Regions from separate parts of the Rhizobium sp. 1399 genome, predicted to be linked through region 2. Evidence: riboswitches for the same ligand, from Rfam matches in the RefSeq annotation. Region 2 holds a riboswitch; the other holds the start of a gene.
What was found. A riboswitch is a leader RNA that binds a small molecule or an ion and turns the genes downstream of it on or off. The one in region 2 is predicted to bind thiamine pyrophosphate.
Positions count from the first base shown of each region.

Region 1: it holds a riboswitch for thiamine pyrophosphate, as region 2 does, so the genes downstream of both, thiM (hydroxyethylthiazole kinase) here and J2X71_RS22090 (YkoF family thiamine/hydroxymethylpyrimidine-binding protein) in region 2, are expected to answer to the same signal.

Region 1 is NZ_JAVDSU010000003.1:93,167-102,097, reverse strand. It holds gene J2X71_RS11845 (pyridoxamine 5'-phosphate oxidase family protein) at 1-34, shown strand, start outside; gene J2X71_RS11840 (DUF4139 domain-containing protein) at 203-2,080, opposite strand; gene J2X71_RS11835 (aldehyde dehydrogenase (NADP(+))) at 2,306-3,829, shown strand; TPP riboswitch at 4,040-4,137, shown strand; gene thiM (hydroxyethylthiazole kinase) at 4,189-4,989, shown strand; gene thiE (thiamine phosphate synthase) at 4,986-5,621, shown strand; gene thiD (bifunctional hydroxymethylpyrimidine kinase/phosphomethylpyrimidine kinase) at 5,618-6,430, shown strand; gene J2X71_RS11815 (GNAT family N-acetyltransferase) at 6,614-7,093, shown strand; gene J2X71_RS11810 (glycoside hydrolase family 3 N-terminal domain-containing protein) at 7,120-8,142, shown strand; gene J2X71_RS11805 (ABC transporter substrate-binding protein) at 8,187-8,931, shown strand, end outside.
Region 2 is NZ_JAVDSU010000007.1:112,281-121,211, forward strand. It holds gene fdhF (formate dehydrogenase subunit alpha) at 1-573, opposite strand, end outside; gene J2X71_RS22055 (NADH-quinone oxidoreductase subunit NuoF) at 577-2,133, opposite strand; gene J2X71_RS22060 (formate dehydrogenase subunit gamma) at 2,130-2,609, opposite strand; gene J2X71_RS22065 (LysR family transcriptional regulator) at 2,745-3,638, opposite strand; gene J2X71_RS22070 (helix-turn-helix transcriptional regulator) at 3,713-4,054, opposite strand; gene J2X71_RS22075 (SDR family oxidoreductase) at 4,156-4,926, opposite strand; gene soxR (redox-sensitive transcriptional activator SoxR) at 5,013-5,477, opposite strand; gene J2X71_RS22085 (NAD(P)H-dependent oxidoreductase) at 5,559-6,134, shown strand; TPP riboswitch at 6,320-6,433, shown strand; gene J2X71_RS22090 (YkoF family thiamine/hydroxymethylpyrimidine-binding protein) at 6,424-7,032, shown strand; gene J2X71_RS22095 (ABC transporter permease) at 7,047-7,838, shown strand; gene J2X71_RS22100 (ABC transporter ATP-binding protein) at 7,835-8,590, shown strand; gene J2X71_RS22105 (ABC transporter substrate-binding protein) at 8,601-8,931, shown strand, end outside.

The DNA.
Region 1 (8,931 bases), on a different contig from region 2:
GGACGGCGAAGAGAACGGAAAAGTCGACCTCTAATATCTTCAAGCTATGATCTGCTCTGATGCGCGCATAAAAGCCAACGCTGCGTAAGCATGCCCAAGAGGTGATCGACACAAGAAATCACCCTTGCGCGGCCAGGTGGAAAAGCTGGCCGCGAAAATATTTCAGCTATCTTCGAGCAACGCCAATTCATGGCAAGACCGCCTACAGACGCGCGATTGCTTCTCCAAGTTCCTTTCGAAGCTTTTCAAGCCGAGTGCGCACCTCGTCGCGTTGCGCCCGTAGCTCTTTGATGGACCGCTCTTGTTCCGTCAGGTCGTGAAGGAACTGCTGCTTGAGCGGCGTATCACCGACAGAGGCGAGCATTGCGGATATACGCGAAGACTCCGATGTTGCGTCCTCGATCGCCTGCATAACCGTCGACAGGTCCCTTTCCGCTTCCTTCAGAGCCGTCCTCGCCGTCACAAGGCGCCGAAGCTTCTCCGCAATTTCCGGGGACGGCCCTTCGTCGAGCCATTGCAGGATCACCGTGTCATCGATATCGGCAATCGCCTGCGTCTCGCTCTCGGTCATGCGCCAGTCGATGGTCGTCGAAACCTTCTTGCCGGCGGGCACGATGACAGTCGCCCGTGCACCTTGCGGCGTTTCTTCCACATTCTCTGATGGAACGAGCTCCCACTCTGCCATGCCTAGGTCTTCCGCGATGAACGTCCTGTCGGCATCCCCGCCCCAGGCGGTGAAGGTCTTTCTCAAGCGGCGCTCCAGAGTCGCGTCGAGATAACCGTCCTTGACCACAACCGTTCGGAAGGAGCTAGACGTGGTGGTTGCCATTTCCTGCTCGATCTTCTGATCAGCTGCAAATGTCGCCGTTTCCACTCCGCCGGGCTTCATGTTACCTATGCGTGCATCGCCGACATAGCGCCCTTTTTCGTCATAGACCGCCGCGATCGCCGGCGGCAACGAGCTACCCGTGTCGTTCGTCAGCACCAGCGCGGCATCCGGATGTTGGGCTCCTTCACGATAGAGAGCAACGAACTTCGCCTCGATCTCGCGATCGAGGATCGGCACGGAAATCGTCTCGCCGTTCTTCAGGTCGTATGCGCCAGGAAGATCGAAGTTTGCGACCACGTCACCTTCGTTGGCAGTGGCCGTGACAGTGGCGGCCGGAGCGGCCATAACGGGTGCAGGAGCCTCGGCGGCCGGCCTATTCAGCAACGCACCCTCAACCATACTCCGTTTGGCGCCTGCTCCGTCCAGAAATGCGGTCGAAACCTCCGGACGTGATGGCCATGTCCTTGCGTACAGTCTCTGGCGAAGCGTCACTGGCTTGCCTGATGTCAGGGATATCGAAACCCCGTGCCAGTCTTCGCCGGACGCGTTCTCCAGCACGGCCCATGCCTGCAATCGCGCTTTGCCCTTGGCGTCGACAATGATCCTGTAGGAGGGCTTCCAGAGCGGGGCTGCGACGACATAGGAGATGTCTACTGCCGCGGACGCCTTGCCATCGAGCGCAATGGTGACCGTTCGCGTCCCCTGCACTCTGTCGCTCGACAGCAGTTCCGCTGCCCGGGCAATCATCTCGGCATCTTTGGCGTCGTCGAGTTTGTAAGCCATGGCGCCACCGATCTCGGCAACGTCAAACGCGCCGCTGTCAAGCATCACGATCAGCCGAGCGCGCTGCTTCTCCGTCGGAGGTTCTACCCCGACGATGCGTCCCTTCACCCCGTTCGCAGAGACAGGCGCGCCTCTCAGAGCCCTCAGCACACCGGCGGCCGAATCCAGATCTTGCGGCTTGATCGGCAGCACCTTGAATGTTTCGTCGACCATGCTCGGGCCGGTGGTCGAAAGCCCCTTCACGGGCGCCGGTCCCGATACGACGAGAGTCTTCAGGAAGTCATCCATCTGGTCTGTCGGCACCTCGACGACGGCATTGCCGTCGTCCCCGACATTAAGACTGCGCACATATTCGGCCACACCACCGGAGGACAGCCGGATCGACTTGATCGTTCCGCTTTGCGCCGATGCGGTTGTGGACAGCAATACTGCGGCAAACGCCGCACAGACAGCGGATGCGTATTTCATATGGCCCCCTCGATATTTAATCCCGCCGCAGAATGAGCGTAAAAAAGGGGCGGCATTTCGACAGGAAATTGCTTTTGCGTGCGCCGTCGTCTACCCGTTCGGCGAGGCGACCAAATCTCTGCAGGAGATGTCCATCTTCGATGCGATATCGGGCAAAGATGTCGTGAAAATGAGAAGGCGAACGCCTATATACGTGGCTCGAGTCTGTTTGAAAGGAAATCCGTCATGACTATCAATGGAAGCCTGCTCGTCGCGGGATCGGAAAAGCGCGGCACGCGTGGCGAGCTCTACGGCGTCGAGGCAGCCACAGGGACGGCACTGCCCGTCTCTTTCGGTGGCGCCTCCGCCGAAGACGTCGAAGAGGTAACCAGGCTTGCATGGGAAGCGTTCGCCTCTTACCGGGAAACCGATCTGGAAACGCGCGCTGCCTTTCTTGAAACGATTGCCAGTGAGATCGAGGCTATCGGCGACGAGCTGATCGTGCGGGCGATGGCGGAAACCGGACTTCCGCGCGGACGTCTCGAGGGCGAGCGCGCTCGCACGATGGGACAGCTTCGGCTGTTTGCGAAGGAGGTTCGCGAAGGCCGGTTCCAGGAGCTTCGTTTCGACGGCGCGGATCCCTCCCGCAAGCCGGTTCCGAAGCCTGATCTGCGTCTTCGCAATGTTCCGCTCGGCCCCGTCGCCGTTTTCGGCGCATCGAACTTTCCGCTCGCCTTCTCGGTCGCCGGCGGAGACACGGCGTCTGCGCTCGCGGCAGGATGCCCTGTTGTCGTCAAGGCCCATTCCGCCCATCCGGGCACGTCCGAGCTTGTTGGCCGCGCCGTACAGCGCGCCGTCGCCAAGGCGGGCCTGCATGCCGGCACATTCGCGCTTCTCTTCGACACCGGCTTCGAAGTCGGACAGAAGCTGGTGGCCGATGCCAGAATTCGGGCCGTCGGCTTCACCGGTTCGCGCCGCGGCGGTACTGCGCTGATGAAGATCTCGTCCGAGCGCAAGCAGCCGATCCCGGTCTATGCCGAAATGAGCAGCATCAACCCGGTCATCTTCTTCCCGAATGCCCTGAAGAGCCGCGCGGCAGAAATCGCAACGGCTTTCGTGAGCTCGCTGGTCCTGGGTGCCGGACAATTCTGCACCAATCCCGGCCTCATTCTCGCCGTCGACAGCGAAGGTCTGGACACTTTCATTGCCAAGAGCCGGGAGCTTCTGCCCGATGTCGGCGCCCAGACGATGCTCACGGGCTCCATCGCCAAGGCATTCTGCGATGGCGTCGCCCGGCTGGAAAAGCATCCCGAAGTCCGTCTCGTTGCCAATGGCAAGCCGGGCAGTCAATTCGAAGGCACGGCCGCTCTCTTCGAGACGACAGCTTCGGCATTTCTCGCGCATCACGAGCTTCAGGACGAGGTCTTCGGTGCAGCCGGCCTCATCGTTCGCTGCCGCGATCTTGCAGAACTCGAGCGCGTCCTCGATGGCCTCGAAGGCCAGCTGACCGTTGCCCTGCACATTGCGAGCGAAGACGAGCCGGACGCAAAGCGCCTTGTTCCCAAGCTGGAAATGCTGGCCGGAAGACTGCTCGTGAACGGCTTCGGAACCGGCGTCGAAGTATCGCCTGCCATGGTGCATGGCGGCCCCTATCCGGCAACTGCCGACGGCAGATCGACCTCCGTCGGGACGCTCGCTATCTACAGGTTCCTGCGGCCCGTTTCGTACCAGGATTTCACCAGTAACCTGCTTCCGGCTCCGCTGCGTTGATGTACCGGAGCTTGCCAGACTTCAGACGGCGGTGTCTCTAAGGGGACCGCCGGAGAGATTGGCAAGCTCCCGCACCGGCTGCAAGCAGACACCAGCTCGACTGACGACAGCTGTCTCCAGTCGGCGCGTCGGCGCCAGGTACGGATTCTTGTTCGTAAGACCGTCATTTTGCCAGTGACACCGGCATCATTCTCTGCAAGAAAGAGTGCCGTTGAGAGACAGGGGCGCCCGTTCACAAGACTGGCTGAGAAGCACCCTTCGAACCTGAACCGGATAATGCCGGCGGAGGGAGTCGCTCGGGTCGAAGACTGCTTCATCGCACAATCGTTCCCGCGCCTGCCCCGCCTGAAAGGGGTACTATGGAGAACAAGACACCCGGAGCACTGTTGACGGCGATGCGCGCGAAACCGCCGCTCGTACAATGCATCACCAACTACGTGGCCATGAACATCGCCGCCAATGTGGTGCTTGCGGCCGGGGCATCGCCCGCCATGGTTCATGCCGCCGAGGAAGCGGGAGAATTCGCCGCGATCGCTGGCGCATTGACCGTCAATATCGGCACGCTCTCCACCCAATGGATCGACGGCATGCATGCCGCGGCAACGGCGGCCAATGCGGGTGTCAAGCCCTGGGTCCTCGATCCGGTCGCTCATTACGCAACATCCTTCCGGCGCAAGGCTGCTGCCGATCTCCTGGCGCTTCGCCCGACGATCATTCGCGGCAATGCTTCCGAAATCATCGCACTTGCCGGCGGCGAGAGCCGTGGCCAGGGCGTCGACAGCCGTGACCCGGTTGAGCGGGCCGAGGCGTCCGCGCGGCTGCTTGCCGAACGGCATGGCGCGGTCGTCGCCGTCACCGGAGTCGTGGATTTCGTGACTGACGGCGCGCAGGCCTTGCGCGTCGAAGGCGGCTCGCCGCTGATGCCGCAGGTGACCGCGCTCGGCTGCTCGCTGACCTGCCTGACAGGCGCCTTCGCCGCCACCATTGCCGCAGACCCTTTCGCAGCCGCTGTTGCTGCACTTGCTACTTTCGCTGTTGCCGGCGAGGAGGCCGCGAAGAATGCGGATGGTCCCGGCTCCTTCTCCTGGCGCTTCCTCGATCAGCTTGCCGCGCTCGATGGCGCGACACTCGATGCAAAGGTCAGGATCAGCGCCGCATGAAACGCTTCGATCTTTCTCTCTACCTGGTTCTCGACCCCGATCTCTGCGCCGGAATCGGCATGGTCGAGACGGCGCGGCTTGCCGTCGCCGGTGGCGCAACAATGGTGCAGCTGCGCGACAAGCATGGCGGAACGGCAAGGATGATTGAGACCGGTCTGGCGCTCAAGGATATCCTGAAGGGTACCAGCGCTTTGCTTGTTATCAACGATGACGTCGAGGCAGCCGTTGCGATCGGTGCCGACGGGCTGCATATCGGCCAGGACGATGCGGGACCCGCCGCCGCCCGTGCGATGATCGGCCCGGACATGATCCTCGGCCTGTCGGTCGAGACCGAAGCGCTGGCAGCAGCCATCGACCCAGCTATTGTCGACTATGCCGGCATCGGACCGGTCTTTGCGACATCCACAAAGACCGACCACAAGCAACCGATCGGTTTCGATGGGCTGGCGAAGCTGGTGAAAGCCGCACCCGTTCCGACGGTTGCGATCGGCGGACTGAAGAGCGAGCATGTCGCTTCCGTCTTCGCGGCAGGTGCCGATGGGCTCGCCGTCGTCTCAGCAATCTGCGGTACGCCGGATCCGCGAGCAGCGACGATCCGCATCGCCGAGGAAATCCAAAAGGTTCGCCGATGATCCGCAACGTCTTGTCCATCGCCGGCTCCGATCCCTCTGGCGGTGCCGGCATTCAGGCCGATCTCAAAGCTTTCTCGGCGCGCGGCGTCTATGGCATGGCGGCGCTGACAGCATTGACGGCGCAGAATACCCAAGGAGTAACCGGCGTGCATCTCGTGCCGCCGCACTTCGTCGCCCAGCAGATCAAGGCGGTCTTTGCCGATGTGCGCGTCGACGCAGTCAAGATCGGCATGATCGCCAATGCCGGCATTGCCGAAGCCGTTGCCGAGGCGCTGGCACCTCATCGCGACATCCCTATCGTCGTCGATCCGGTCATGATCGCCAAGGGTGGAGCAGCGCTCCTCGACCCGCAGGCCGTCGATGCGCTGACGCGGCACCTGCTGCCGCTCGCCACGCTGCTGACGCCCAATCTGCCGGAGGCGGCCGCGCTGCTGCACGAAGAGGTTGCTGAAAGCCGCGAGCAGATGGCGTCACAGGCTAAGCGCCTACGTGTGTTCGGCCCCACCGCGGTGCTGGTCAAGGGCGGCCATCTCGACAGCGAACAAAGCCCCGACGTGCTGTCGACCGCCTCTGGCCTACACTGGTTCGAGGCGAAACGCGTACCGACCAAAAACACACATGGCACAGGCTGCACTCTTTCCAGCGCGCTTGCCGCCGAGCTCGCAAAGGGCGCGTTGCCGCAAGTGGCCGTCGCGACCGCGAAAACCTATCTTGCGCAAGCGGTCGCTTTCGCAGGCGAACTGGCGGTCGGTTCCGGCCATGGACCCGTCCATCATTTCCACGCCCTGTGGAAAGACGCCGGGATCTGAGCCGGATCACAATTTAAAGATTGCCCAACGGCCCGGTCAAACCGGGCCGTTTTGTTTCACCTACCCTCAGTTGAACCGAGCCTGTCTCGTAAAAAGCCTGTTGACATGGCCGCCCATATATCCAAAGCTATGTCATTAAAAGGGGATACATTCCGTAATAACGGAATAAGTGGAGGAATTCAGGTGTCGGACCTGCTTGTGAGCTTATATTCCACGAAGCTCGCGGAACTGAAAGAAAAAGCCGGCTCCGTCGGCATCACAATCCGTCCGGCTCTGCCGCCGGAACTTCACGCCGTGGCCGGCTGGGTGCGCGAGCACTTCAGCGAAAACTGGGCAAGTGAAGTCACCGTCGCCTTCTCCCGCCAGCCGGTTGCCTGTCTGATCGCCGTCGAAAACGGCAAGCTCGCTGGCTTTGCCTGCTATGACACGACGGCCCGCGGCTTCTTCGGCCCGACCGGCGTCGATCCCACGGCGCGTGGCAAGGGCATCGGCCTCGCCCTCTTTTCCGCCTGCCTGCAAAACCTGAAGACGCTCGGCCACGCCTATGCCTTCATCGGCGATGCCGGCCCCGTCGATTTCTACGTCAAGACCGCCGGCGCGGTCGAAATTCCCGCCCCCGACAAGGGCATTTACGAAGGCATGCTGCGAAGCCAGCCGAAATGACCATCTGATACCGGAGTTTTGAAATAGTGTCCTCGACCCCGCTCGCTCTCTTCGTCGGCCTTCCCAATCCCACACTTTCGGACGACGAATTCGCCCTCTTCCGCGAGACCAATCCGCTCGGCCTCTTCGTCGGTCGCCGCAACCTGCGCAATCCGGAACAGGCAAAAATCCTGATCGATCGTTTCCGCGAGGCCGTCGGCCGCGAGGATGCTCCCGTCTTCACCGACCAGGAAGGCGGTCGTGTGCAGCATATGGATGCCGGCCCCTGGCCGCTCTTCCGCAGCTTCGGCCAGTTCGCCGAGCTTGCTCGCCACGATCTCGACCTCGGCAAGAAGGCGCTGCGCCTTTCCACCCAGGCCATGGGCGCAATGATGAGCGAACTTGGTCTTTCGAGCGGCTGCTCGCCTGTTCTCGATCTCGTTTTCGAGACGACGAGCGCTGTGATCGGCGCCCGCTCCTTTGGCCCGGATCCGGATTTCATCGCCGCACTGGGCCGCGAAGTGGTCGATGGGCTTCTCGAAACCGGCAACATGCCGGTCATGAAGCATATTCCGGGCCACGGTCGCGCCACGCTCGATTCCCACAAGGAACGCCCGGTCGTCGACGCCTCGCGCGAGACGCTCACCGCCACCGACTTCAAGCCCTTCGTGGCGCTGAAGGACACACCCTGGGCGATGGTCGCCCATGTCGTCTACTCCGCCTATGATGCAGAGCTTCCGGCCTCCATCTCGCCGATCATGCGTGACGTGATCCGCAACGACATGGGCTATGACGGCGTGCTGATCTCCGATTGCATCTTCATGGAGTCGCTGCAGGGCACCCTGCCGGAACGCGTCGCCCAAGTGCTCGATGCCGGCTTCGACGTCGCACTCCACAGCCACGGCGATGTCAAGGAAAGCGAAGCCGCAGCCAAGGCCGCGCGCCCGCTGACCGACGCAGCGCAGAAGCGTATTGCCGCCGGCAAGGCCCGCCTCGGCACTCTCAAGATCGACTATCGCGCGGCCCAGGCGGAAGTCGAAGCCATGTTTGCAAGCGCGCTGATCTCCTGACCGGCGCCGCCATTTTTCACCGCATAAGAAAAGGGGAATTTGACATGAAGAAATATATCCTAGCGGCCGCGGCCCTGACCATGCTGTCAGGCTCGGCCATGGCGCAGACCATCCTGACGGCCAATATCGAGCCGGCCACGACCTGGGTGCGCAACTTCAACCCGTTCAACCAGACCTCGTCGCGCCAGTCGACTCTCGACTTCATCTATGAGCCGCTGGTCATCTTCAACCGCTTCGACAGCAACAAGCCGGTCTATCGCCTGGCCGAAAGCTTCAAGCTCTCCGACGACCTGAAGAGCATCGACTTCAAGCTGCGCCCGAACCTGAAGTGGTCGGATGGCAAGTCGCTGACCTCTGCCGACGTCAAGTTCACCTATGACTATCTGAAGAAATTCCCGGCGCTCGACTTCGTCAGCATCTGGAGCTTCATCACCGATGTGCAGGCCGTCGATGCCCAGACGGTACGCTTCACGCTCGCCAATCCGAGCTCGCTCGCAGCCGAACAGCTGTCGCAGCTGCCGATCGTGCCGGAACATGTCTGGAAGGACGTTGCCGATCCGGTCACCTATGCCAACGAAACCCCTGTCGGCAGTGGCCCGCTGACGGAAGTGCCGCGCTTCACCGGCCAGACCTATGACCAGTGCCGCAACCCGAATTACTGGGATGCAGAGCACCTGAAGATCGACTGCATGCGCTTCCCGCAGCTTGCCGACAACAACCAGATCCTGAGGGCGACTGCCGACGGCACGCTCGACTGGGGCGTTTCCTTCATTCCCGATATCGACAATG
Region 2 (8,931 bases):
CACCTCCTCGCAGGCGCGCACGCAACGAGAGCAGACAATGCACTTCGACGGATCATAGGTGAAGTACGGATTGGACTCGTCCTTCGGCATCCATTTCAGATTGATTTCGCCGCTGTTGCGCGCCTTGACATGATTGTCGCCCTCATAGCCATAACGCACATCGCGCAGACCGACGGCGCCCGCCATGTCCTGCAGCTCGCAATCACCATTGGCTGCACAGGTCAGACAGTCGAGCGGATGGTCGGAGATATAAAGCTCCATGACGCCGCGGCGGATATTCTTCAGCCGCTCCGTCTGCGTATGGACGACGATGCCGGATGCCACCGGCGTGGTGCAGGAGGCGGGCGTTCCGTTGCGGCCGTCGATTTCGATCAGACAGAGACGGCAGGAACCGAAGGCATCGACCATATCGGTCGCGCAGAGCTTCGGGACCTGAATGCCAGCCTCCATGGAGGCGCGCATAATCGAGGTTCCCTCAGGAACCGTCACCTGCTGGCCGTCGATGGTCAGCGTCACCATCGTTTCGGATTTCGAAGCCGGCGTTCCGTAGTCGATTTCGTGAACAAGAGACATGGTCTATTCCGCTGCTTCAATGAGAGGGACCGGAGCAAAATCGTCCGGGAAATGCGTCATCGCGCTCATGACAGGATAGGGCGTGAAGCCGCCGAGCGCACAGAGCGAGCCGAACTTCATCGTGTTGCAGAGATCTGCGAGCAGTTCGCGGTTCTTTTCGGGCTCGATGCCCTGGGCGATCTTGTCTGCGGTTTCGACCCCGCGGGTCGAGCCGATGCGGCAGGGCGTGCACTTGCCGCAGCTTTCGACCGCGCAGAATTCCATCGCAAAGCGTGCCTGCTTCAGCATGTCGGCCGTATCATCGAAGACGACCAGACCAGCATGACCGATAAGCCCATCCTTGGCGGCAAAGGCCTCATAGTCGAACGGGGTATCGAACAGCGCACGCGGGAAATAGGCGCCAAGCGGCCCTCCCACCTGCACCGCCTTCACCGGCCGGCCGGACACAGTGCCGCCGCCGATCTTGTCGACGATATCGCCGAGCGAAAGACCGAAGGCGGTTTCGTAGAGACCGCCATATTTTACATTGCCGGCGATCTGCAGCGGGATGGTGCCGCGTGACCGGCCCATGCCGAAATCGCGATAGAAGGCGGCCCCCTTGTCCATGATCACAGGCACGGACGCGAGCGAGATGACATTGTTGATGACGGTCGGACAGTTGAACAGGCCCTTATGCGCCGGCAGCGGCGGCTTGGCGCGCACGATACCCCGCTTGCCTTCGAGGCTGTTGAGCAGCGCCGTTTCCTCGCCACACACATAGGCGCCCGCACCGGTGCGGATCTCCATGTCGAATTCCTTGCCGGAGCCGAGCACCGAAGCGCCCAGAATGCCAGCCTTTCGGGCGATTTCCACCGCCTGCGTCATCGTGGCGATCGCATGCGGATATTCCGAACGCGTATAGACGAAACCTTTCGTGGCGCCAGTCGCAAGCCCGGCAATCGCCATGCCTTCGATGAGCACGAAAGGATCGCCTTCCATGATCATCCGGTCGGCAAAGGTACCGCTGTCGCCCTCATCTGCATTGCAGACGATATATTTGCGCGAACCGGCGACATCGAGCACCGTCTTCCATTTGATGCCGGTCGGAAAGCCCGCACCGCCACGGCCGCGAAGGCCGGAATCGGTGACTTCCTTGACGACATCGGCAGGCTGCATCGACACTGCACGGCGAAGACCGGCAAGCCCACCGTGGGCCTCGTAATCATCAAGCGAAAGCGGATCGGTAATGCCGCAGCGGGCAAAGGTGAGACGGGTCTGCCCTTTCAGGAACGGGAGGTCTTCGACCTCCCCAAGACAGAGCGCATGCGCCCCGCCGTCAATCAGTCCCGCATCGAACAGCCCGACGACATCCTTCGCCTTGACCGGCCCATAGCCGATCCGTTTCCCGGACACCTCAACCTCAACCAGCGGCTCCAGCCAGAACATTCCGCGCGAGCCGTTGCGCACGACGGTCGCATCAAGGCCGCGGGCGGCGATCTCCTGGGTAATCGCCATTGCCACCTTCTCGGCCCCGAGCGAGAGCGCTGCGGCATCGCGCGGAACATAAATCTTCACAGTCATCGGCGCGCCTCCTCGACGAGTTCGGCCGCCAGGTCGTCATCGACGCGGCCATGCACCTCACCATCGAACATGGCGGCCGGCGCGCAGGCACAGAGACCGAGACAGTAGACAGGCTCCAGCGTGACGCTGCCGTCGTGTGTCGTTTGATGAAAATCGATGCCGAGCAGGGTCTTGATACGCTCGGCCAGCGCATCGCCACCCATCGACTGGCAGGCTTCGGCGCGACAGAGCTTCAGCACGTGCCGACCGGCGGGATGATCACGATAATCATGATAGAAGGTTACGACACCGTGGACCTCGGCGCGAGAAAGATTGAGCTCATCTGCGATGACTGGCAGGGCCTCCTGCGGCACGTAACCGAACTCGTCCTGAACCTCATGCAGAATGGGGAGCAGTGGGCCTTCGAGGGATCGAAGATCAGCAACGATCGAACGGATACGCCCGGTGATATCGCCCTGGGCGATACGTATATTCATCAGCAGCCTCCCTTCGGCTTGCGCATTCCCTGGGAACCGCAAAACTCCCCATGTCATTGCGATTTCTAGGGAACTGTCTCAGGGAAGCAGGTTGCAATCAATAAAGCAGTCTTGTTGATTGATAGCTTTTTTCTATCATAGTTCCGCGTCTTCAACGAGTGTTCTTGCTTCATGCAACAAGGCGGAGACAAGCGGCGTGAAAGGTTCCCGATAAGGAGCGACAAGGCCGACGAGATGGTGCGCCTCCGGCTCGACGATCGGGATCATCCGGATCTCCGCAGGAAAGCCGAATGATATCGCAACGTTACGCGGCATGATGCTTGCCCAGCGGCCAGTCCGCACGTGCGAAAAAAGAACGATCATCGAATTCGATTCGAGTGTCGGATGGACTGTTGCGCCTGCCTCGGCCAAATGCCGGTTGATGATACGCCGGTTTTGCATGTCAGCCGTCAATAGGCAAAGCCGAAGATCACCCACTTCACGCCATGTCACACTCTCGCGATCCGAGAGCGGACTGCCGGCGGCGGTGATGAGATTATAGCGCTCCGCATAGAGGGGCACCGAAGTGACGCGCCCGAGCGGCTCGTTTTCCAGATAGGTGATGCCGGCATCGATCTCGAGATTTTCGAGCATGCTCAGCACCTGCAGCGAATTGCGCGAGACGATGGAGAAGGTGACGTCGGGATGCCGTTCCTGGAAGGGCGTTGTGATTCGCGACAGCATCGCGAGCGCGGTCGGAATGGACGCCAGACGCAGATGGCCGGAGAGACCCTTGCGGGCGGCGCGCATTTCCTCGCGCATCGTGCGCGTGTCCCCGACAATGCGGCGCGCCCATTCGAGCACACGCTGTCCTTCCGGCGTCAATCCTTGAAAGCGGGAGCCACGCTGCACCAGCATGACGCCCAGCTGATCTTCGAGCTGGCGAATGGCGGCCGAGAGCGTGGGTTGGGAGACGCCGCATTCCTCTGCCGCACGACCGAAATGTTTCTCATTAGCGAGTGCGATGAAGAATTCCAGCTTGTCGATCATCCGGCCTCCCTGCCGAATTGGGCATGAGGCCTATCTTTGCGGCTTGCCGTTCGGCTTCGCAAGAGCTGGCAGGCTCAGCCCGTCTCGGCAACCGGAAAGAGACTGAAAAGTGATTCGAGGAAAGCCATGACGCTTTCGTTGCCCATGCTGTAATAGACAAGCCGCCCGTCGCGCCGCGTATTGACGAGGCCTTCGAGCCTCAGTCGCGCAAGCTGCTGGGACACCATAGCCTGCTGTATTCCAAGGATATCCTCGATTTCGCCGACCGTCTTTTCCCCTTCCGACAGGATACAGAGGATGAGCAACCGGGTCTGATGGGCTAGCGCCTTCAGGAGATCGCTCGCCTCGTGGGCTTTGTCAGCAAGCTTCTGCAAGTCCTGGCCGGTCATGCCCGGCTTCGGTTTAGGCAATGGCATTTGCTTCTCGGAAGGAGGTAATAGGATAGATCAGTACAATATCATATTCGCAGAAGCGAATTCGTCAAATGTCGCGAAATGCCAAAAAAAGTCCAAACAAATCAGCAAATAAGCTGGCCACCATTGATCTCGAGGACTTGACCCGTGATGTAACCTGAGAGTGATGGAGCCGCCAGGAAGAGATAGGCGGGGGCACAATCCTCTGCTGTTCCGAGCCGCTGTAGTGGGATCGACTTGCGCGTCTGTTCCAGCTTTTCACGCGATGAATAGCGTGCATGGAAATCGGTTTCGATCGTGCCGGGCGAGACGCAGTTGACCCTGATACCATCAGGCGCAAGCTCTCGGGCCAGCGCTTTCGAATAGGTCGCAACAAATGCCTTCGATGCGGAATAGATTGCAGAACCGGGGCTTCCGCCCGTCAGCGCCGAAATCGAAACCGTGTTGACGATAGCAGCGCCCCCTGCCGCCCGGAGCGCCGGAAGCAGCGCCCGCGTCAACTCCACCACCGACGTCTGGTTGAGGCGCACGACAGTCTCATAATCGGCGTCGGTCAACTCACCGGCAGGAAAACGCCCATACATCGTGCCGGCATTGTTGACCAGCACATGCACCTTGTCGAAGAATTCGAGCGCCTCTTCCGCAAACTCCGCAGCCCCGCCGGGCTGCAGGAAATCTGCCGGTAACAGCAATGCCCGGCGTTCCGATTCGGCGGTCAGCAGAAAATCCGGCAATTCACGCTCCCCATCGCGCCCGGTATGGACAAGCACGCGCGCACCGCAATCCAGAAACTGCCGGGCAACTTCGAGGCCGATACCGCGGCCTGCACCTGTCACGACGACATTGCGGTTTTCGAACAATTTGGGATGAAACACGAAGCTCTCCTCCTTGCGGGCCGGCCCGCCGCTTGCGCTATCAGGCCTAACATATGCGGCCATCGGCCAAAAGAAAGCCCGAAGGTCTAAGCCCCCGGGTCGAGAAGCCGCGCACCGGCGCCTTGCCTGCCGAGCACGTCAAAGGGATTGCGCAGCGGACAGGCGTCGATCGAGAGACAGCCGCAGCCAATACAGCTCGTCAGATGGTCACGCAGCAGGCTCAACTGCTTGATGCGCGCATCGAGATCATCCTTCCAGAGCGCCGACAGTTTCTGCCAGTCCCCGACTGTCGGCGTCCGGCTCTGCGGCAGGGTTTCGAAGGCAGTCTGGATTTCGGCAAGCGGAATGCCGACCCGTTGCGCCACCTTGATAATGCCGAGGCGCCGTAGCACATCGCGGCCGTACCGGCGCTGGTTGCCGCGGGTGCGGATGCTGGAGATCAGCCCCTTCGCCTCGTAGAAATGCAGGGCAGAAACCGCAAGTCCGCTGCGCTCTGCCACCTCGCCCACCGTCAGGAGCCTGCTCAAGGAGAATGCCGGATTTTGCTGCATCGCCTATTGACCTCAATATTAGTTGAGGTTTTATAGACTCCGCTCCCGAGGCCGTAAAGCCGCAACGAGAAGGAGCAATGCATGCAGAAACCCATGAGGCTTGCGGTCATCTACGGCAGCACGCGCGAGGGGCGCATCTGCGACAGGGTTGTGAAATGGCTCGAAAGAGAGTTGTCCCGCTTTCCACAATTCGAGATCGACATCATCGACCCGCTGGCATTCTCGCTGCCGCGAGAGCATGTACCGCATCATCCGGAGGCCAGGCGGCTTGCTGACAGGCTCCATCAGGCCGATGGCTTCATCCTCGTCACGCCGGAATATAACCACAGCTTCACCGCTTCCCTGAAATTCCTCATCGATCTCTTCGCCGAGCCGTGGCACGGCAAGCCGATCGCCTTCCTCTGCTATGGCGGCGTCTCCGGCGGATTGCGGGCGGTCGAACAGCTCCGCCTCGTCTTTGCGGAGCTTCACGCCGTCACGATCTGCGATGCCGTCAGCTTCAATTCCCCCTGGCGCCGTTTCGACAATGAAGGCCGACTGCAGGATACCGAAGATGCGTTGCGCCGGCTTTCCCGAATGATGGCCCAGTTGCAATGGTGGACTGAGGCACTGATCGCCGCCCGCAGCGACACTCCTTATGCCGGCATCGCCGCCTGAGACAACGACATCCGATTCCGTCTCTGGCAGGTACGGAACCGGCTGGGCACCCGGACAGGACCTCCGTCCGGGTGTTCCTCCCAACACTTGACAGCTGCGTCCGAACTGCCCTGGCCCTTTCCGACCGTGTAGCCGGATAGGAATTTTACGGTTGCGGTATCGCAGGCCCGGTGCTAGCTTCCGCCACAATTTCACGGGGGAGCTCCGAATTGCCGGGGCTGAGATGTGAGGCGCATGCCTCCGGACCCTTCAAAGCTGATCTGGGTAATGCCAGCGGAGCGAGGTCCAAATGTTTTCCGGCGCACAAGTGTCTCTATATCCGATGTCCGGCAATTTCGTCGGCATCATCCTTGACGCTATCAAGGCTCTCGATCCCTATCGTGATCATCTTCGCATCGAAACCGACGATATTTCCACGCTGATGGTCGGCCCGCCCGACGTGTTGTTTGCCGCCATGCGCGACCTCTTCGTCTCGGCTGCCGCAAGCGGCGAGCATTGCGTATTGTCCGCAGCGATCTCGCGGGGCTGCCCCGGCGAACCGGATGATGCGATCTGTGGCGCCGGCCTGTCTTCCAGCCGATCCGAGCTGCTCGCCGAGCGAGTGGAAGCCGCGATCGCGGCAGTCAAGGACACCACAGAAACCGGCCAGCCAACGGCCGCCCAATTTTCTCTGTACGTTATGGGAACGGGCACCCATATGGACGAGATCTACGGCTGCATCGATTTCCTGAAGCGCTCGGGCACATTCGACCGCTCCAAGAATTTCTGCACCAAGCTGTGCGGCGATGCCGGCGCGATCTTCGCGACCATCCATGAAGCCTTCTATCGCTTTGGCGATCCCGAAGGCCATGTGACGCTGGATATCACGGTCTCCGCGAACAGCCCGAGCAAAGCCTGAGACGCTTGACGGCAATGACCTTATCGAAACCGGATTCGACATTTGCGCCACTGAGGCGGGCCTTGCCCGCCATTCTTGCCGTGTTTGCCTTCCTGGCCGTCTGGGAGCTCTATGTCGATCTCTCCGGCATCAAGCCCTCCATTCTGCCCTCGCCTTCGCGCATCCTGACACAAGGCTGGCTGAACAGGCAGGCGCTGCTCGACAACACCTGGCCGACGCTTGGCGCGACGCTCGGCGGTTTCGCTTTGTCGCTGGTCTTCGCCTTCGCCTCGTCTGTGCTGATGGATTTCGTGCCCTTCATGCGCCGCGCGCTGCTGCCGCTCTTCATCGTCAGCCAGACATTGCCGCTGGTCGCGATTGCCCCCTTGGTCGTGCTCTGGTTCGGTTTCGGGCTGCTGCCGAAGCTTCTGCTCGTTGCTCTCGTCACTTTCTTTCCGCTGCTGGTAGCCCTGCTGCAGGGCTATGAAGCGACGGACCGAGATATCGCCGAGCTTCTGAGTTCCATGAAGGCAAGCCGCTGGCGCATCTTCTGCCTGGCGAGGCTTCCCTCCGCCATGCCCTTCTTCTTTGCCGGCCTGCGCATTTCGATCACCTATGCCGTGGTCGGCGCTATCTTCGCCGAATATGCAGGTGCCGCACGTGGCCTCGGGATCTATATCCTCAATGCCAAGAACAATTTCCGGCCCGACCTCGTGCTTGCCGCCGTCGTCGTGAGCGCCCTCCTCACCCTCTGCCTCTTCGGTCTCACGCTGGCGGTGCAGCGTTTCGTCATGCCCTGGCAATCTCCTGCGGAGAAACGCCCATGAGCGGGATGCTTGAGCTGAAGAACGTCTCGAAGTCCTTCGACGGCATGGAAGTGCTGAAGGACATTTCTCTTCATATCGCCAGAGGAGAATTCGTCTCGATCGTCGGCCCCTCCGGCTCCGGCAAATCGACGATCCTCCGTTTGCTGACACAGGCGCTGCAGGCCGATAAAGGCCACATTCTCTTTGACGGCATGTCGCTTTCGCAAGCGGCGCACGCATTCGCCTTCATGCCCCAGCGCGATGCGCTGATGCCGTGGCGAAGCGTCATCGACAATGCGATCCTTGGCCTCGAAGTGCACGGTATGCGCCGCAGCCAGGCACGAGCGGTTGCCGCCCCTCTCTTTGAACGCTTCGGCCTTGCCGGTTTCGAAAATCACTATCCCGCGGCCCTTTCAGGCGGCATGCGCCAGCGCGCGGCCCTGCTGCGCACCGTGATCCAGCGGCAGGACATGCTGCTGCTCGACGAGCCCTTCGGGGCACTCGACGCGCTGACCCGCACCCAGATGCAGGAATGGCTGCAGGGCATGTGGACCGATCATCGCTGGACGGCCCTGCTGATCACCCATGATGTGCGGGAAGCCGTTTTCCTGTCTGACCGCATCTATGTGCTTTCTGCCCGCCCGGCGGCCGTGATCAGGGAGTTCGAAGTGCCGCTGAAAAGGCCGCGCACGCTTGCCGATCTCGGCTCCCCGGCCGCCCAGGCGATCGAAACCGAAATTCTTCAAACATTGCTGCATCCGCAAAGAACCTGAGGAGGTCCCGATGCTTCTCACCCGCCGACAAACCCTTTTTGCCGCCATGGCCGCAAGCCTCGCCGGCCGTGCTGCCTTCGCCCAATCCGCCGCCAAGGTGCGTATCGCGCTCGACTGGACGCCGAACACCAATCATATCGGCATCTATGTCGCCAAGGCGAAGGGCTTCTATGAGGCCGCCGGCCTCGATGTCGAGATCCTGCCCTATGCCGATACCAGCGCTGGCACGCTGGTCGCGAACGGCGTTGCCGATTTCGGCATTTGCGGAGAGATCGAGACCTTTACCCAGCGCGCCGCCGGCGCTGATGTGAAACTCGTGTATGCCGTCGTGCAGACGGAAA